Regions from separate parts of the Mesorhizobium sp. M0185 genome, predicted to be linked through region 1. Evidence: predicted binding sites of a transcription regulator. Region 1 holds the regulator's gene; the other holds the start of a gene.
What was found. Region 1 encodes LexA, which represses DNA repair genes until DNA is damaged. Its sites were predicted from a motif close to TGTTCNNNNTGTGTTCNG; they were not measured.
Positions count from the first base shown of each region.

Region 2: NKJ20_RS07825 (PA0069 family radical SAM protein) is a predicted target of LexA. The motif match lies at 1,896-1,913, and genes of this name have one in related genera.

Region 1 covers NZ_JAMYSY010000003.1:192,069-199,874, reverse strand. The annotation lists gene trpD (anthranilate phosphoribosyltransferase) at 1-334, shown strand, start outside; gene trpC (indole-3-glycerol phosphate synthase TrpC) at 339-1,151, shown strand; gene moaC (cyclic pyranopterin monophosphate synthase MoaC) at 1,154-1,660, shown strand; gene NKJ20_RS04110 (molybdopterin molybdotransferase MoeA) at 1,660-2,865, shown strand; gene NKJ20_RS04105 (hormone-sensitive lipase) at 2,874-3,704, opposite strand; partial or broken gene kynU (kynureninase) at 3,800-5,046, opposite strand; gene lexA (transcriptional repressor LexA) at 5,493-6,227, shown strand; gene NKJ20_RS04090 (ComEC/Rec2 family competence protein) at 6,221-7,806, opposite strand, start outside.
Region 2 covers NZ_JAMYSY010000007.1:8,469-16,274, reverse strand. The annotation lists gene rnhB (ribonuclease HII) at 1-501, opposite strand, end outside; gene NKJ20_RS07825 (PA0069 family radical SAM protein) at 667-1,821, opposite strand; gene NKJ20_RS07820 (glycosyltransferase) at 1,973-2,476, shown strand; gene NKJ20_RS07815 (phytanoyl-CoA dioxygenase family protein) at 2,665-3,639, shown strand; gene moaB (molybdenum cofactor biosynthesis protein B) at 3,673-4,215, opposite strand; gene NKJ20_RS07805 (4-(cytidine 5'-diphospho)-2-C-methyl-D-erythritol kinase) at 4,202-5,104, opposite strand; gene NKJ20_RS07800 (membrane protein) at 5,131-5,316, opposite strand; gene NKJ20_RS07795 (S49 family peptidase) at 5,398-6,255, opposite strand; gene NKJ20_RS07790 (tRNA1(Val) (adenine(37)-N6)-methyltransferase) at 6,343-7,143, opposite strand; gene NKJ20_RS07785 (putative signal transducing protein) at 7,143-7,367, opposite strand; gene NKJ20_RS07780 (polyprenyl synthetase family protein) at 7,528-7,806, shown strand, end outside.

The sequences.
Region 1 (7,806 bases):
GATCACCACCACCGGCGAGACACTTGTCGCCGAACTGGCCGGCGGCGAGATCCGCAGCTTTACGCTGACCCCGGAAGCCGTCGGACTGAAGCGGCACACCAAGGACGAGTTGCGCGGCGGCGACGCCGCCCACAACGCCCAGGCACTGCGCGACATGCTGGCCGGCGCAGCCGGCGCCTTTCGCGATACGGTGCTGATGAATGCCGGCGCCGGGCTGGTGGTGGCCGGCAAAGCGACGACGCTTGCCGACGGCATGGTAACGGCGGCGCAGGCCATCGACAGCGGCCGCGCGCTGAAAGTGCTCGACAGGCTGATCGAGATTTCGAACGGTTAAAACCATGTCCGACATCCTGCGCAAGATCGAGGCTTACAAGCGCGACGAGATCACGGCGGCCAAGGCACGCGTGTCATTGGCCGAGATCAAGGCACGGGCGACGGATGCCGACGCGCCGCGCGGCTTTCTTTCCGCCCTTGAAGCAACGCGCAAATCCGGCAGGTTCGCGCTGATTGCCGAAATCAAGAAGGCTAGTCCATCCAAAGGCCTGATCCGCGCCGATTTCGATCCGCCGACGCTGGCCTGGGCCTATGCGAAGGGCGGTGCCGCCTGCCTTTCGGTGCTGACCGACGCACCCTCCTTCCAAGGCGCGCCCGAATTCCTCACCACTGCGCGCGCTGCCGTCGAGCTGCCTGCATTGCGCAAGGATTTCCTGTTCGACCCCTATCAGGTCTACGAGGCCAGGGCATGGGGCGCCGATGCCATCCTGATCATCATGGCCAGCGTCGACGACGCGTTGGCAAGAGAACTCGAAGCGACAGCGTTCGGGCTCGGCATGGACGCGCTGGTCGAAGTGCATGACGAGGCTGAAATGGAACGCGCGCTGCAGCTGTCGTCGCGGCTGATCGGAATCAACAACCGCAATCTCCGGACCTTCGAAACCAGCCTACAGACCTCGGAGCGGCTGGTAGCGATGGTGCCGGCCGACCGCCATCTGGTCAGCGAGAGCGGTATCTTTTCGCACGACGATTGCCGCCGGCTGGAGCAGAGCGGCATTGCGACTTTCCTGGTCGGCGAGAGCCTGATGCGCCAGCAGGACGTGGCCGCGGCAACGCGCCTGCTGTTGACGGGCAAGGCGCCGGCAGAGGTCGTTTGAGGATGGCGGCCGCCCTCACCCATCTTGGCGCGCAGGGCGAAGCCAACATGGTCGATGTCGGCGACAAGGCTGAGACGGTGCGCACGGCAGTCGCAGAAGGTTTTGTCGCGATGCGGCCCGAGACGCTGGACATGATCCTCGCCGGCGACGCCAAGAAGGGCGACGTGCTGGGCACCGCGCGCATTGCCGGCATCATGGCGGCCAAGAAGACGCATGAACTGATCCCGCTTTGCCATCCGCTGCTGCTGACCAGGATATCTGTCGATATCGAGGCGGACGCCGCGCTGCCCGGCCTGAAGGTGACAGCATTGACCCGCGTCACCGGCAAGACCGGCGTTGAGATGGAGGCTCTGAGTGCCGTCTCGGTCGCTTGCCTGACCATCTACGACATGGCCAAGGCGGTCGACCGCGCCATGGTCATCTCCGGCATCAGGCTGGTTGAAAAGACCGGCGGCAAATCCGGCGACTACAAGATCACCGGAGACGAGGCCACCGAGGCAGGCGGATAATGGCGCTGGTCCCAGTTGCCGAGGCGCTCGAGCGCCTGCTGGACGGCGCAGCAGCGCTACCGGGTGAACGCGTCGCACTGCTGGATGCCGCAGACCGCGTGTTGGCGGAGCCGGTCGTGGCGCTCCGAACCCAGCCGCCGTTCAATGCCTCCGCCATGGACGGCTATGCCGTGCGGGCGGCCGATATCGCGTCCGTACCGGCAAGGCTTTCGGTGGTCGGCATGGCGCCGGCCGGACGCGGCTTTGCCGGAACGGTGCAGCAGCGGCAGGCCGTGCGCATCTTTACCGGCGCGCCGCTTCCCGAAGGCGCCGACACCATCGTCATCCAGGAGAACGTCCGCGATCTCGGCGGCGGCAGCGTCGAAGTGACGGAACCGACGGTGCAGGGGCGCAACATCCGCCGCCTCGGGCTCGATTTCGCCAAGAGCGATGTCCTGCTGCCCAAAGGCCGCCTGCTCGACCCGGCGGCCTTGTCGCTGGCGGCATCGGCCAATCACCCCGAGGTGCGCGTGGTCAAACGGCCGCTGGTCGCCATCATCGCCACCGGCGACGAATTGCTGCCGCCGGGCAGCGATCTTGGCCCCGACCAGATCATCTCCTCCAACGCCTATGGTGTCGCCGCTGCCGCACAGTCGGTCGGTGCGCGCGCGCTCGACCTTGGCATCGCGCCGGACCGCAGGGAGGCGATCGCTGCGCTGGTTGAAAAGGCCGTGAAGGCTGGCGCGAACGTCATCGTCACGCTGGGCGGTGCCTCGGTCGGTGACCACGACTTCGTCCATGACGTGCTGACCGGGCAAGGCATGACGCTCGATTTCTGGAAGATCGCCATGCGGCCGGGCAAGCCGCTGATGTTCGGGCGGCTGGGAGACATTCGCTGCATCGGCCTGCCCGGCAATCCGGTGGCAAGCCTGGTCTGCACTCAGCTCTTCCTGAAGCCGCTGCTGGCGCGGCTCGGCGGCCGCGCCTTTCAGCAGGATATACGTCGGGCACGGCTCGGTGCTGCCATGCCGGCCAACGATCTCAGGCAAGATTATGTGCGGGCTGTTGTCATAGATGACGCCGGTACGCTCGTGGCGACGCCGTTCGGCATCCAGGACTCCTCGATGCTGAAAATGCTGGCCGATGCCGACGGGCTGATCGTTCGCGCGCCGTTCGCTCCTGCCGCGGCGGCGGGCTCCCCCTGCGACGTACTGATGCTACGCTGAACCCTGCCTCACTCCGAAATCAAGGTCCGGGTCAGCGGGTGATCTGGATCGGCCAAACCGTCGATGATGTTGAAATGATGCCGGTCAGGCTCGACCACCAAGCTGGTCGCGGTACCCAGGCCGATCCAGATGTTGGCCAGCAACGCGCTCTGACGCAGGAATTCGGCGCGCTCGCCGCCGCCGGCCCAGCAGGTCAGGCGGGCCTTGTCCATCGGGCGCAGCAGCACTGGGCTTTCGGCCTGCGCCTCGGCCTCATCGATCGCCAGCGTCTCGTTCATGCCGGTGCGCATGATCGGGCGCAAATCGTGCACCCCCGAGATCGACACCACATGACGAACGCGCCGGACCACTTCGGGCGCCAGCGGCGTCGTCGCCGTAACCATCCGGCTAACAAGATGGCCGCCGGCCGAGTGCCCGGTCAGCATTAGCGGCCCTGCGACCATCGCCGCCGCCTTGCCGATCGCCGCGCCGACTTCCTTGACGATGCCGCCAATGCGTATCTGCGGACAGAGCGTGTAGGACGGCATCGCCACCGCATAGCCGCGATCAACAGAGCCAGTGGCAAGATGCGACCAGAAATTCTTGTTGAATTCCATCCAGTAGCCGCCATGAACGAACACCACGAGTCCCTTGGGCTTGATGGCCGGCAGGAAAAGATCGAGCCGGTTGCGTGGGTTGTCGCCATAGGCCATGTCGAGCCGCGCCCTGCCCTCGGTCGAAAGCACGTCGCGGAAAACCCGCGCGGGCTCGATCCAGGCCGCCGGCCACCGATCGCTGCCGGCTATGTTGGCGCTGTTGGCATAGGCGTTGTCCCAATCGGCAATGTGACGTTCGAACACCCTGCGCCTCCCTGGCAATATGGCCTTGCAACGTAGCCGTGAGCATCGCGCGGCGCGTCGTCGCCAGCCTCACGATTCCAGCTCTCGCATCAATCTCAAGTGACAGCTGCTTTGATGGCGAAGCGCGTATCCTTCCACGCACCGGTGCGCAGGATGTCCTCAAGCACTTTGACGGCCTGCCAGACATCGGCATAGCCGACATAGAGCGGGGTGAAGCCGAAGCGCATGGTCAATGGCGCGCGAAAATCGCCAATCACGCCACGTTCGATCAGCGCGCGCATGACCTGGTAGCCATACTCATGCATGAATGAAATCTGGCTGCCGCGTTTTCCCCATCGCGCGTGCTTTCGAGCGTGAGCCCGTAAGTGCCGCACTTTGCCTCGACAAGCTCGATGAACAGATCCGCCAGCGCGATGCTCTTCTTGCGCACCGCCGTCATGTCGACATCGTTCCAGATGTCGAGCGCGCCCTTCAGCGTGCGCATCGACAGGACCGGCTGCGTGCCGCACAGAAACCGGCGGATGCCGGTGCCGGCCGCATAGCCTGGCTCGAAGGCGAAGGGCCGTGCATGGCCCCACCAGCCGGTGAGCGGCTGCTGGATGTAGGAAAGATGCCGCTCAGCCGCATAGATGAAGGCAGGCGCGCCCGGGCCGCCATTCAGATATTTGTAGGTGCAGCCAACGGCAAAATCGGCGTTTGCCTTGTCGAGCTCGACTGGCATCGCGCCGGGGGTGTGGCAGAGATCCCAGACGATCATCGCCCCGGCTTCCTGAGCCCTGCGCGTCAGCGCCGGCATGTCGCGCAGTTCGCCCGACTTATAGTTGACGTGGTTGACCAGCACCACGGCGGTGCGTTCGTCGATCAGCTCTTCGATGGTCGGCGCGTCGACCCCCGAGAGGCGCAGCAGCGTATCTTTTCGCGTCGAAACCACACCCTCGGCCATGTAGAGGTCCGTCGGAAAACTATCGCCCTCGGCGACGATGACCTGCCGCTCCGGTCGCATGGCCATGGCGGCGTGCAGCAGCTTGTAGATGTTAGCCGATGTCGTGTCGCAGACCACCGTCTGGCCGGCCGCGGCACCGATCAGGCGCCCGAGCTGGTCGCCAAGTTCAAGCGGCATGTTGAACCAGCCGGCCGTGTTCCATGCGCGGATGAGATCATGTGACCATTCTTCGGTCGCGGCCTTGTGCAGTTCATCGAAAGCGGCACGTGAAGCAGCTCCTAGCGAATTGCCGTCGAGATAGATCACTCCTTGCGGCAACACAAAGCGGTCGCGCATCGCGCGCAGCGGATCCGCGGCATCCATCGCCTTTATGGCCACGAGATCGGGAATTCCTGTCATGATTTGTCTGCTCCCCAGGATCCAACGCAACGCCGGACACGCATCGACTGTTCTTCCATTACCTGGTTGCGCGCAGCAAGGCTCCACCGGCGAGAAGCAGCCTGACCAGGCGGTGGAAACCGGGACTTAACCCGAGGTTGGCGTTTTGAGTTCGTTTCGTTCACGGTGCATTGACCAAACCGTACAGTCGATACGGGTTCAATTCCGTGCCTTTTGCCGACCGACGGCCGATGCCAGTGCCGCCTTCTAGGATGCCAGAAGGGCGCAAACGAAAGCAGAATCAAGGCGATGAGGCTCGCGGCGGTGAAAATGCGATACGCCGGTAGGGGACGTCGTTTGTTTCCCGAGCCTTAACGCATTCATTAAACTTTAAACAGTTGCGGAACACAACTGGAACAGATAGTGTTTGTTCTGGGTTTGTTTTTCTGATTCTGTTGGGGGTCGCTATGCTGACACGCAAACAACACGAACTGCTTATGTTCATCCACGAAAGGTTGAAGGAAAGCGGTATCCCGCCTTCCTTCGACGAGATGAAGGAAGCGCTCGACCTGGCTTCCAAATCCGGAATCCACCGGCTGATTACGGCGCTGGAGGAGCGCGGCTTCATTCGCCGTTTGCCCAACCGGGCCCGTGCGCTGGAGGTGCTGCGCCTGCCTGACTCGATCGCCCCCGGCCTCAATGCGGCACGCAAGTTCTCGCCGAGTGTCATCCAGGGCAGTCTTGGGCAAGGCGGTCCTCGGCAAGGCAAGCCGACATCGTCGCGCGTGCCCGCAGCCGGAAATGACGACGATGTCGTCGCCGCCGTTTCGATCCCGGTGATGGGCCGCATCGCCGCCGGTGTGCCGATCGACGCCATCCAGCACCAGACGCATTCGATTTCGGTGCCGCCGGATATGATCATGGGCGGCGAGCATTATGCGCTCGAGGTCAAAGGCGATTCGATGATCGAGGCCGGCATTTTCGACGGCGACACGGTGATCATCCGCAATGCCGATACGGCGAGCCCCGGTGAGATCGTGGTGGCACTGGTCGACGAGGAGGAAGCGACGCTGAAGCGGTTCCGCCGCAAGGGCGCCTCGATCGCCCTGGAAGCCGCCAATCCGGCCTACGAGACGCGCATCTTCGGACCAGACAGGGTCAAGGTGCAGGGCAAGCTCGTCGGACTGATCCGCCGCTACTGAGCCCCGCCCTTGGCGCCGGCTTTGGGGTTGTCGGCCCTGCGGTATGGCGGCAGGCCCCGTGCCGCGCGTGAAAATTTCCGCTGCACGTGCCAGGGCCGGTATGATTTTTCGACCGCGAAACGGATTTCGGCGCGCGTTGCCGCTTGTGGATCGAAGTAGACGGCGGCACTTCCCGCGCGCGCCAGTTGCCGTTTGGTGACGACGAGGACCAGCCGGTCGTAGTAGCAGGGGTTATGGGCGGTGGCGTCGTCGATGACGATCAAGCTGGCAAAGGCGCAGGCTGGCCGCGCAGTATCGCGGTCCTTGGCTTGCGCGATGATCGCGCCGGATGGATGCCTGGCAAGGCAGAGGCCGTCCGTGCAAATGAACGGCATGCCCGGCGGTAGGTCGGCCGGATCGGCAATGTCGAATTGCGGGTCGTTCTGTCCAGGTGTTTCCGGCGCGACGATAGCCTCTGATGTGAGCGCGCGTTTCCAGTTGTCGATGGTGAACTCATTCGGGCGTGCCCGGTTGACCGCGAGTTCACCGCTGCCGATCGGCAGCGCGACCAGCCGTGCGTCCTCCGAGACCAATACGTCGGGTATGCGTGTCTGCGTTGTCGTCAGCAAGCCGGCGAGCGCAAAAGGAAGTGCCGCCAGCCGCAACCAGGTCGTCGCCATGCTGGCAATGACGAGGGCGATCGTCACCAGAAGGACGGATCTCAGCGAAATCAGCCCGACCGCATCGATCGGCGAGCGCTCCGAGATCCACCCGGACAGGGCGATCATCGCCGTCAGCCCCTTGCCCATGACATAGAGGAAAGGGCCATCCGCACCGAACGGCATCGCCAGCGCGCTGAGAACGGCGAAGGGCATGACGACCAGTGACACGATGGGCATGATGGCCAGATTGGCGAACAGGCTGAGCGGCGCCACGCGCTGGAAATGCCATATGGCGAAAAGCGCCGTGGCGCTCCCTGCAATGATCGAGGTCATCGCCAGACCGCACATGCCCAGCAGGACCTTTCGCGTGGCAAAGCGTAGCGGCGACAGCCGCGGCGGCGGCATGGTGGCCCTGCCGGCGCGGTAATCGGACCAGCCTGCATAGGCGCCGACAAGGGCCGCCGTCGCGGCGAAGGACATCTGGAAACTCGGACCGACCACCTCGTGCGGCGACACCAGGATGACCGCGATGGCCGAGATCGCCAGGTTGCGCATGGTGAGCGCGGCCCGGTCGAACAGCACGGCGATAAGCATCACCGCCAGCATGATGAAGCTGCGTTCGGCCGCCACGACAATGCCGGAAAAGACGAGGTAGGCCGCAATCGAAAAAAGCGCGGCGGCCGCGGCATATTTCTTGACCGGCCGTCGCGATGAGAAATCGGGAAACAGCGCGAAGGCACCCCGCAGCAGCGCCATGATGGTGCCGGCGACCAACGCCATATGCAGCCCCGAGATGGAGATGATGTGGTAGATGCCGGTGCGCCGCATCGCTTCGTTGATCTCCTCGGGAATGCCGGCGCGCACGCCGACGATCAGCGCAGCAGCAATCTCGCCCTCGGCACCGCCGATGCGGCTGCGGATATGGTCGGCGATGGATT
Region 2 (7,806 bases), on a different contig from region 1:
GTCGCGCATCACCTTGGCGACGATCGAGGCTGCGGCGATCGACTGCGAGCGCTGGTCGCCCTTGATCAGCGCTCTGCCCTCGCAGGGCAGGCCGGGCGGCACGTCGCGGCCGTCGGCCAGCGCCAGCTTCGGCTGGATTGACAGGCCGGCCACGGCACGGCGCATCGCCTCCAGGCTGGCCTTGAGGATGTTGGAGGCATCGATGCCTTCGGCGCTGACCGACGCCATCGATACGGCGAGCGCGGAGCCGAGGATTTTCAGGAACAGCGCCTCACGCTGCAAATGCGTCAGCCGCTTGGAATCATCGAGGCCATCGGGGATGTTGGCGGGATCGAGCACCACCGCTGCAGCCACCACCGGCCCGGCGAGCGGACCGCGGCCGGCCTCGTCCATCCCCGCCACCGGCCACAGGCCTTCGGCCATCGCCCTCGTCTCGAACGAGAAGTCGGGTTTCTCGACGATTTCGAAGAGAAGCGGAGAATCGGAACGCGGGCGAGCCATGGTGCGGCGAGGTTCGCATCGGCTCCGATTCTCCGCAAGTCCCTCCGGGTCGGGCGGGGCACCGGACCAGGAGGGGCTACCGTCTGCAAGCCCGGGGACAGGACAGGCCGGACGGGATTTTTGCCTGTTGCCGGCCGTTTCAACCGGCTGGCGCGAGACGCTTTGTCACAGCAGCATCAGCTGCTCGGTAGCCTTGGCGGCGGGGACGAACTGGTCGGTCCTGAGCGAGCGCCGCTCGGCGTTGAGGCCGAGCCGTTTGGCAGCGATCTCGAAACGCCGGCCGATCTGCCAGGCATAGGGACCGGAGCCTTTCATACGCTTGCCCCATTCCGAATCGTAGTCCTTGCCGTCGCGCATCGAACGGATCAGCGACATGACGTGGCGATAGCGATCGGGATAATGGCGCAGCAGCCAGTCCTTGAAGATCGGCGCGACCTCCAGCGGCAGGCGCAGCAGCACATAGCCGGCTTCACGCGCGCCCGCTGCCTGCGCCGAATCGAGGATGCGCTCCATTTCCGGGTCGGTCAGTCCGGGGATGATCGGCGCGACCATCACCGAGGCCGGAATGCCGGCATCCGAAAGCTGCCTGATCGCCTCCAGCCGCTTGGTCGGCGTTGACGCTCGCGGCTCCATCGTTCTGGCCAGCATCCTGTCCAATGTCGTCACCGACAATGCCACCTTGGCCAGCCCGCGTTCGGCCATGCGTGACAGAATGTCGATATCGCGTGTCACCAGCGCCGATTTGGTGACGATGCCGACCGGATGCCCGCGCGCCTCCAGCACTTCGAGGATCTCGCGCATGATCCGGTATTGCTTCTCGATCGGCTGATAAGGATCGGTGTTGGTGCCGATGGCGATGGTGCGCGGCTGGTAATTATCCCTGGACAATTCCTTGTCGAGCAGCCGGGCCGCATCCGGCTTGGCAAACAGCTTCGATTCGAAATCCAGCCCCGGCGACAGGCCCATGAAGCTGTGCGTCGGCCGCGCGAAACAATAGACGCAGCCATGTTCGCAGCCGCGATAGGGATTGATCGAGCGGTCGAAGGAGATGTCGGGCGATTCGTTGCGCGTGATGATGGTGCGCGGCTTCTCGACCTGTACCTCGGTCTTGAACGGCGGCAGCTCCTCCAGCGAATTCCAGCCATCGTCGAATACATGCCTGCTGACCGGCTCGAAACGGCCGGACGGATTGATGCCCGCCGACCTGCCGCGATTGCGGTCGGGACGGACGCGCATGCCGCTCTGCTCGATCATCGCATTCGCCATCTCGGCCCTGCCAGCGCCGAAGGCTGCAATATCGGCACGCACGATCTGTTCCATCTTGGCCCTTTCCCAGGGACTGTCCGCCCGCTGTCGAATCGCTCTGCTCATGAATGTATTCCTATCGTATCGATGAGAACAAAGCAAGAACTTTCTCGCGGTGCGCCGCAAAAACTGGCGCTGCCCACCGCTTTCCGCTATTCGGCTAAACATGCTCAGCGTCCTGATCGAAACCCTGAACGACGAGGAGGGCCTTGCCCGCACGCTCGCCTCGCTGATCGGCGGCGCGGTCGAAGGCGTGGTGCGCGACGTTCTCGTCTGCGATACCGGCTCGACCGATCAGACGCACCGCGTCGCCGAACATGCCGGGTGCCACTATGTCAGCGGCGGCATCGCCGCCGGCATCAGGCAGGCCAAGGGCGACTGGCTGCTTTTGCTGGAACCGGGCGCGCGGCTGGGAGAGGGCTGGATCGACGAGGTCGTCGCCCATATCGCCAGGCAAACCATGGCGGCGCGGTTCTCGCGGGCACGCGGCAGCCGCGCGCCGTTCCTGTCGCGCGTCTTTGCCGGAAATCGCGCTCTCGCCGAAGGCTTGGTGATCAGCAAGCGTCAGGCCGTGGCGCTGTCGAAGAACGCCCGCAGCGCCGAAGCGATCGCCCGCGGCCTGGCGACCAGGAGTCTCCACGCCGAGATCTGGGTCGCGCCGCGGAAGTGACGGCTTACCGTGCCGGTTATGGGAACTCCGCCCAAGCAAATTTTCTGGCGGGTCGTGGTTTATTGTGCATTGCACAAAATCTGGCCGGGGGTTACCATTCCCGGCGATATGGGCGAATAGGGTTTGGGGTGTGCCGGAGCGGCGACGACTAACGTCGATGCTGTTCCCTCGACATTTTGAGGACCCCGATGACCCTTTCAAGCCCTGACAAGTCCGGCGCTGCAAGCCTCGAGGCGATCGCGCGCAACGGCGGCACGCTGCGCCGCATCGCCGCCCGCATCCCGACCTATCTTTCCGACCTTCGCGAGAATCCGGCATGGCTGCCGATGTTCATGCTGGCCCGCACCATGCCGGCGCGGCGCCTGCACTGGCGCGGTGCAAAGCCCGTTCGGCCGGCGCGCAATTTCGGTGAAACGATGTTCGCCGGCGTTGACCGCGATGCCGTCGTCGGCGCGCTGCGGACGGAGGGGCTCTATTCGGGCCTGATGCTGCCGGCCGCCGTCCATGAGGAGATCGCCCGCTTCGCCGAGCGCACGCCATGCTTCGGCAATTTCGACCGCCGGCTGGAATTCCTGCCCGAAAAACACGCCGATGCCGAAAAGCATTTCGGCCGCCCGCTGCTCAGCGGTCACTATTTCGAGCGGGTCCTCGACTGCAGCGCTGCGGTCGCCGTGCAGCGCGATCCGCTGCTTCTCGACGTCGCGGCACACTATCTCGGCAGCCAGGCCAAGCTGATCACGACCCGCGTCTGGTGGAGCTTTCCGACCGGTGGCGTCTCGGACGCCGACAAGAACATGGCCTCGCTCGGCAAATACCATTTCGACCTCGACGACTGGCGCATGCTGAAGTTCTTTTTCTACCTGGTGCCGGTCGACGCCGACACCGGGCCGCATGTCTATGTCCGCGGCTCCCACAACCGCCGCATCCTGAAGCATCAGCTGACGCTGCTGGTCGGCCATTCGGCGGAAGAGGTGCTGGGCGTGTACGGCGAGCAGAGCCCGGTCACGCTGACCGGGCCGGCCGGCCTCGGCTTTGTCGAGGATCCGTTCGGCTTCCATATGGGCACCGTGCCGACGCGCACGCCGCGGCTGATGATGGAGGTTGGCTTCGGCGTCTCGCCGCCCTCGCGCCGGCGTTTTCACGGCGAGCCGGTCATTCGCTAAACCGAGGTCGCTTGGCTGATACCTCGGTTCGTCTCAGCCGCGCCGCAAATGCTCGTCCAGCCGCGGCATGATCTCGACGAAGTTGCAGGGCATGTGCCGATAGTCGAGCTGCGGCTTCAAAATGCCGTCCCAGGCGTCCTTGCAGGCGCCGGGCGAGCCCGGCAGCACGAAGACGAAGGTGGCGTTGACGACGCCGCCGGTTGCCCGGCTCTGGATCGTCGAAGTGCCGATCTTGTCGTAGGAGATGCGGTGGAACACTTCGGAAAAGCCGTCCATGCGCTTTTCGAAGATCGGCTCCAGCGCTTCCGGCGTCACGTCGCGGCCGGTGAAGCCGGTGCCGCCGGTGGTGATGACGACATCGATCGCATCGTCCTTCGACCAGCCCAGGACCTTGTCGCGGATCTTGTCGCGGTCGTCGGTGACGATGTCGCGGGCGGCCAGGACATGGCCGGCCTCGGCGATACGGTCGGCCAGCGTCTGCCCGGATTTGTCGTCGGCGAGGCTGCGCGTATCGGAAACGGTCAGTACCGCGATGCGCACGGGAACGAAGGGGCGGCTCTCGTCAATCCTGGCCATGGGCATCAACCTCCGATGTCACGCTTCGCGTCGCCGCGACAAACCAGTCGGGATGGCGGCTGCGAATATCGACGGCCGCGCGCTTGGCCACATTGCCGGTCTCGAACAGCCCGAAGCAGGTGGCGCCTGAACCGGACATCCTGGCAAAACCGGCTCCGGCCTTGTTGAGCACGGAAATGGCCTTGCCGATGGCGGGCTGGATTGCGCGCGCCGCAGGCTCGAGATCGTTGCGGGTGATCTCCAGCCAGTTGCGGATGCTGTGGAAGTCGAGGCTGTGCGGCAGCGGCGGCAGCCCCGCATTGTCGCGGCGGCCAAGCGCCTCGAACACGTCGGCCGTCGAGACGGCAGTGCCGGGATTGACGAGCACCAGACCCAGCGCCGGGAAACCCGGCACGAGCGTCAGCTCGTCGCCGACGCCGCGGGCTATCAGCGGCTTGGCAGCGAGGCACATCGGCACGTCGGCGCCGAGCGACAGGCCGATCCGCGCCAGTTCGGCATCGCCGACATCAAATCCCCAAGTCTGGACCAGGGCGCGCAGCACAGCCGCCGCATCGCTCGACCCTCCGCCGACACCGGACGCGACCGGCAGGTTCTTTTCGAGCCTGATGGCGACAGCCGGTGCGTGCTGGGGACCGGCCTCGCGCCGCAGTGCATCGCGCGCTCTCACCACCAGATTATTGTCGTCGACCGGCACCGCGGAGGCGTATTTGCCGGACACGGAAAACCCATCGCTGTCGGCAAGTTCCGTCTCGATGCGATCGCCGAAGCGCGTGAATACAGCCAGGCTTTCGATCGTGTGATAGCCGTCGGCGCGCTGGCCGGTGACGTGCAGCGCGAGATTTATCTTGGCGTGCGCATGCGACGCCCGGATGCTGGCCTCGGCGTTCACTGGCTCTGCCGCGAGGGGGACGACGGTCAATCCTTGGCCAGACGGTATTCGCCGGTCTTCGGGTCCTTGACCAATGTTCCCATTGTACCGTTGGCGGCCTGCTTTTCGGTACGCCGCACCTTGGCGGTCACACGCTCGGCTTCCCTGACGAAGGAGCGGTAGCCGAAATAGGCGGCAATGCCGACGACGGCGAAGAAAATGATCTGCGGCATGTCAAACTCCTCCCTCGCAAGGCCGGCAAGGCGGCCGGTCGGGTCGGTTGATGATTTATGCTAGACGCTTTCACCGGCTTTTCAAAGCCCGAAGCGCGCCCACAGCGCGCGCTCTTCCGCCGCATCGATGACGCCGCTTGCCGCGGCGGCGGCTATGTCGGGCGCCGAAAAGCTCGAGCCGAACAGGCCGAAGCGGCCGAACAGGCCGCGCGGCGCGGTGATCAGCTTGAGCTGGGTTTTCGGCCCGAAACGGCTCTTCAGCACGCTGCGCATGTCGCCGAGCGCATCGACCAGCCCGAGCTCCAGCCCTTTTTTGGCCGTCCAGAAAAGTCCGGTGAACAGGTCGGGATCGTCCTTGAGCTTGCTGCCGCGCCTGTCCTTGACGAGATCGATGAAGGTCTCGTGGACCTCGAGCTGCAGCGCCTTCAGGCGCTCGACGTCTTCCTTCTTTTCCGGCTTGAACGGGTCGAGCACCGCCTTGTTCTGGCCGGCGGTGTGGACGCGGCGCTCGACGCCGATCTTCTTCAACAGCTCTGGAAAGCCGAACGAGGCCGACACCACGCCGATCGAGCCGACGATGGAGGACGGGTCGGCAAAGATCTCGTCGCCGGCGACCGCGATCATGTAGCCGCCCGATGCCGCCACGTCCTCGACGAAAACCAGGACTTTCTTGTTCTTCTCGCTCGCCAGGTCGCGGATGCGCCTGAAGATCAGCCGCGACTGCACCGGTGAACCACCTGGCGAATTGATCGAGATGGCGACCGCCGGCGCGTCGAAGGAAAACAGCTTTTCGAGAAGGCCGGCGGTGGAAGCGAGCGACAGGCTCGGCCGGAACTGGCCGCCGCCGGGCATGATCGTGCCGTGCAGCCGGATGACCGGAATGGTGACGACGGCGGAGCGCCAGGATTTCGGCAGCAGGCGGTTGAAAAGGCGTTTCACGAGGGGGCGGTCTCCGGTCGATTTGCTTGAGGCATGTAGGAATTCGCCGGCCAACGGCAATGCCGTCACCCCGGCAATCAGAATGGATCAGTCTCCGAACAGCGACGCCAGCCCGTTATTGATCAGCTCTGCCCGCTCCGAAGGGCCATTGCCTGAATAGGCATGCAGCATAAGCGGTGGCTGGATCGACAGTTTGCCGCGTGCGCCGAGTGCTGCCCGGACGACGATGCGGATCGCCGCCGCTTCGGGGCGAGGGTGGACGGCCAGCATCTCGGCGTCGCCGAAGCGGCCGGCAATGGCATCGAGGATGGCGCCGAGCTGTTCCGGCCTGGCGATGACGGCCAGCCCGCCGCCCGGCCTGACCACCGCGGCCGCGCTGCGGATCCAGCTGTCGAACAGCCCATCCGCAGAGACATGCGCGGCCTTTCTCAGCGGATCGGGCGTCGCGCGATCCTCGGCGGCATTGAACGGCGGGTTCATGATGACGAAATCGAAGCTGTTGTCCTCGAGGCCGGCGGCCGTTCGCGCCCGGCCCGACAGCGCGACATCGGCGACGAGCACCGAGGCGCGGTCGCTGAGATGCGCATTGCCGGGATGGGCAAGCGTGGTGGTGGCGAAGGCCGCCATTTCCGGGGAACGCTCGACAAGCACGGCCTCTGCAGCGGGGCAGCGCGACAGTACCGCCAGGCCGGCGGCACCGGCACCCGCGCCAAAGTCAGCAAGCCGCCCGGCGAACGAGGACGGCACGGCAGCCGCCAGCATCATCGCATCCATGCCGGCGCGGTGGCCCGCCTTTCTCGGCTGCACCAGCCAGAAGCGACCGCGATGGAAGGCGTCGACCGTATGAGCCGGCATGTCCGGGACAAGGGCAGCGGGCGACGCGGACATTATTTTTGGCGGATCTCGTTGGCGATGCCTGCATCCGTCAGGATGCGCCGCGCCGCATCGGCCTTGTCGGCGTCCACCATGACACGGCGGGGCAGGATGCCGATCGAGCCGTCGAGCACGCTCATGTTCTGGTCGGCGACGAAACAGCCGATGCCGGCATCGCGCATCAGCGATTCGACAAACGAAATGATGACGGCGTCGTTGGTGCGGATGAGCTCTATCATCGGATGAAACTCGCAGTTTGCGGCGTTGATGTAAACGTAGGCGTGATCATGTACCAGAGCCGGCGCGCCAATTCGCCTCTTGCCGCGCCGGTGGGTGACACCCTAGAGTCTGTCCAGGGACCATGTTGCCGTCGTGCATATCGAGGTTGGGAGTTTTGCCGTGGGTGTCGTTCTCAACATTGAAAACGGGAAGCGCGAAGCCGCCTCGATAAAGGACCTCATCGACCTGACCGCGGCCGACATGGGGCGCGTCAACAAATTGATCCTGTCGAAGGCCGGCTCCGATGTCGAGATGATTCCGGAGATAGCCAATCATCTGATCTCGTCGGGCGGCAAACGGCTGCGGCCGATGCTGACGCTCGCCGCGGCCCAGATGTTCGGCTATTCCGGCGACGGCCATGTCAAGCTCGCCACATCGGTCGAATTCATGCATACCGCG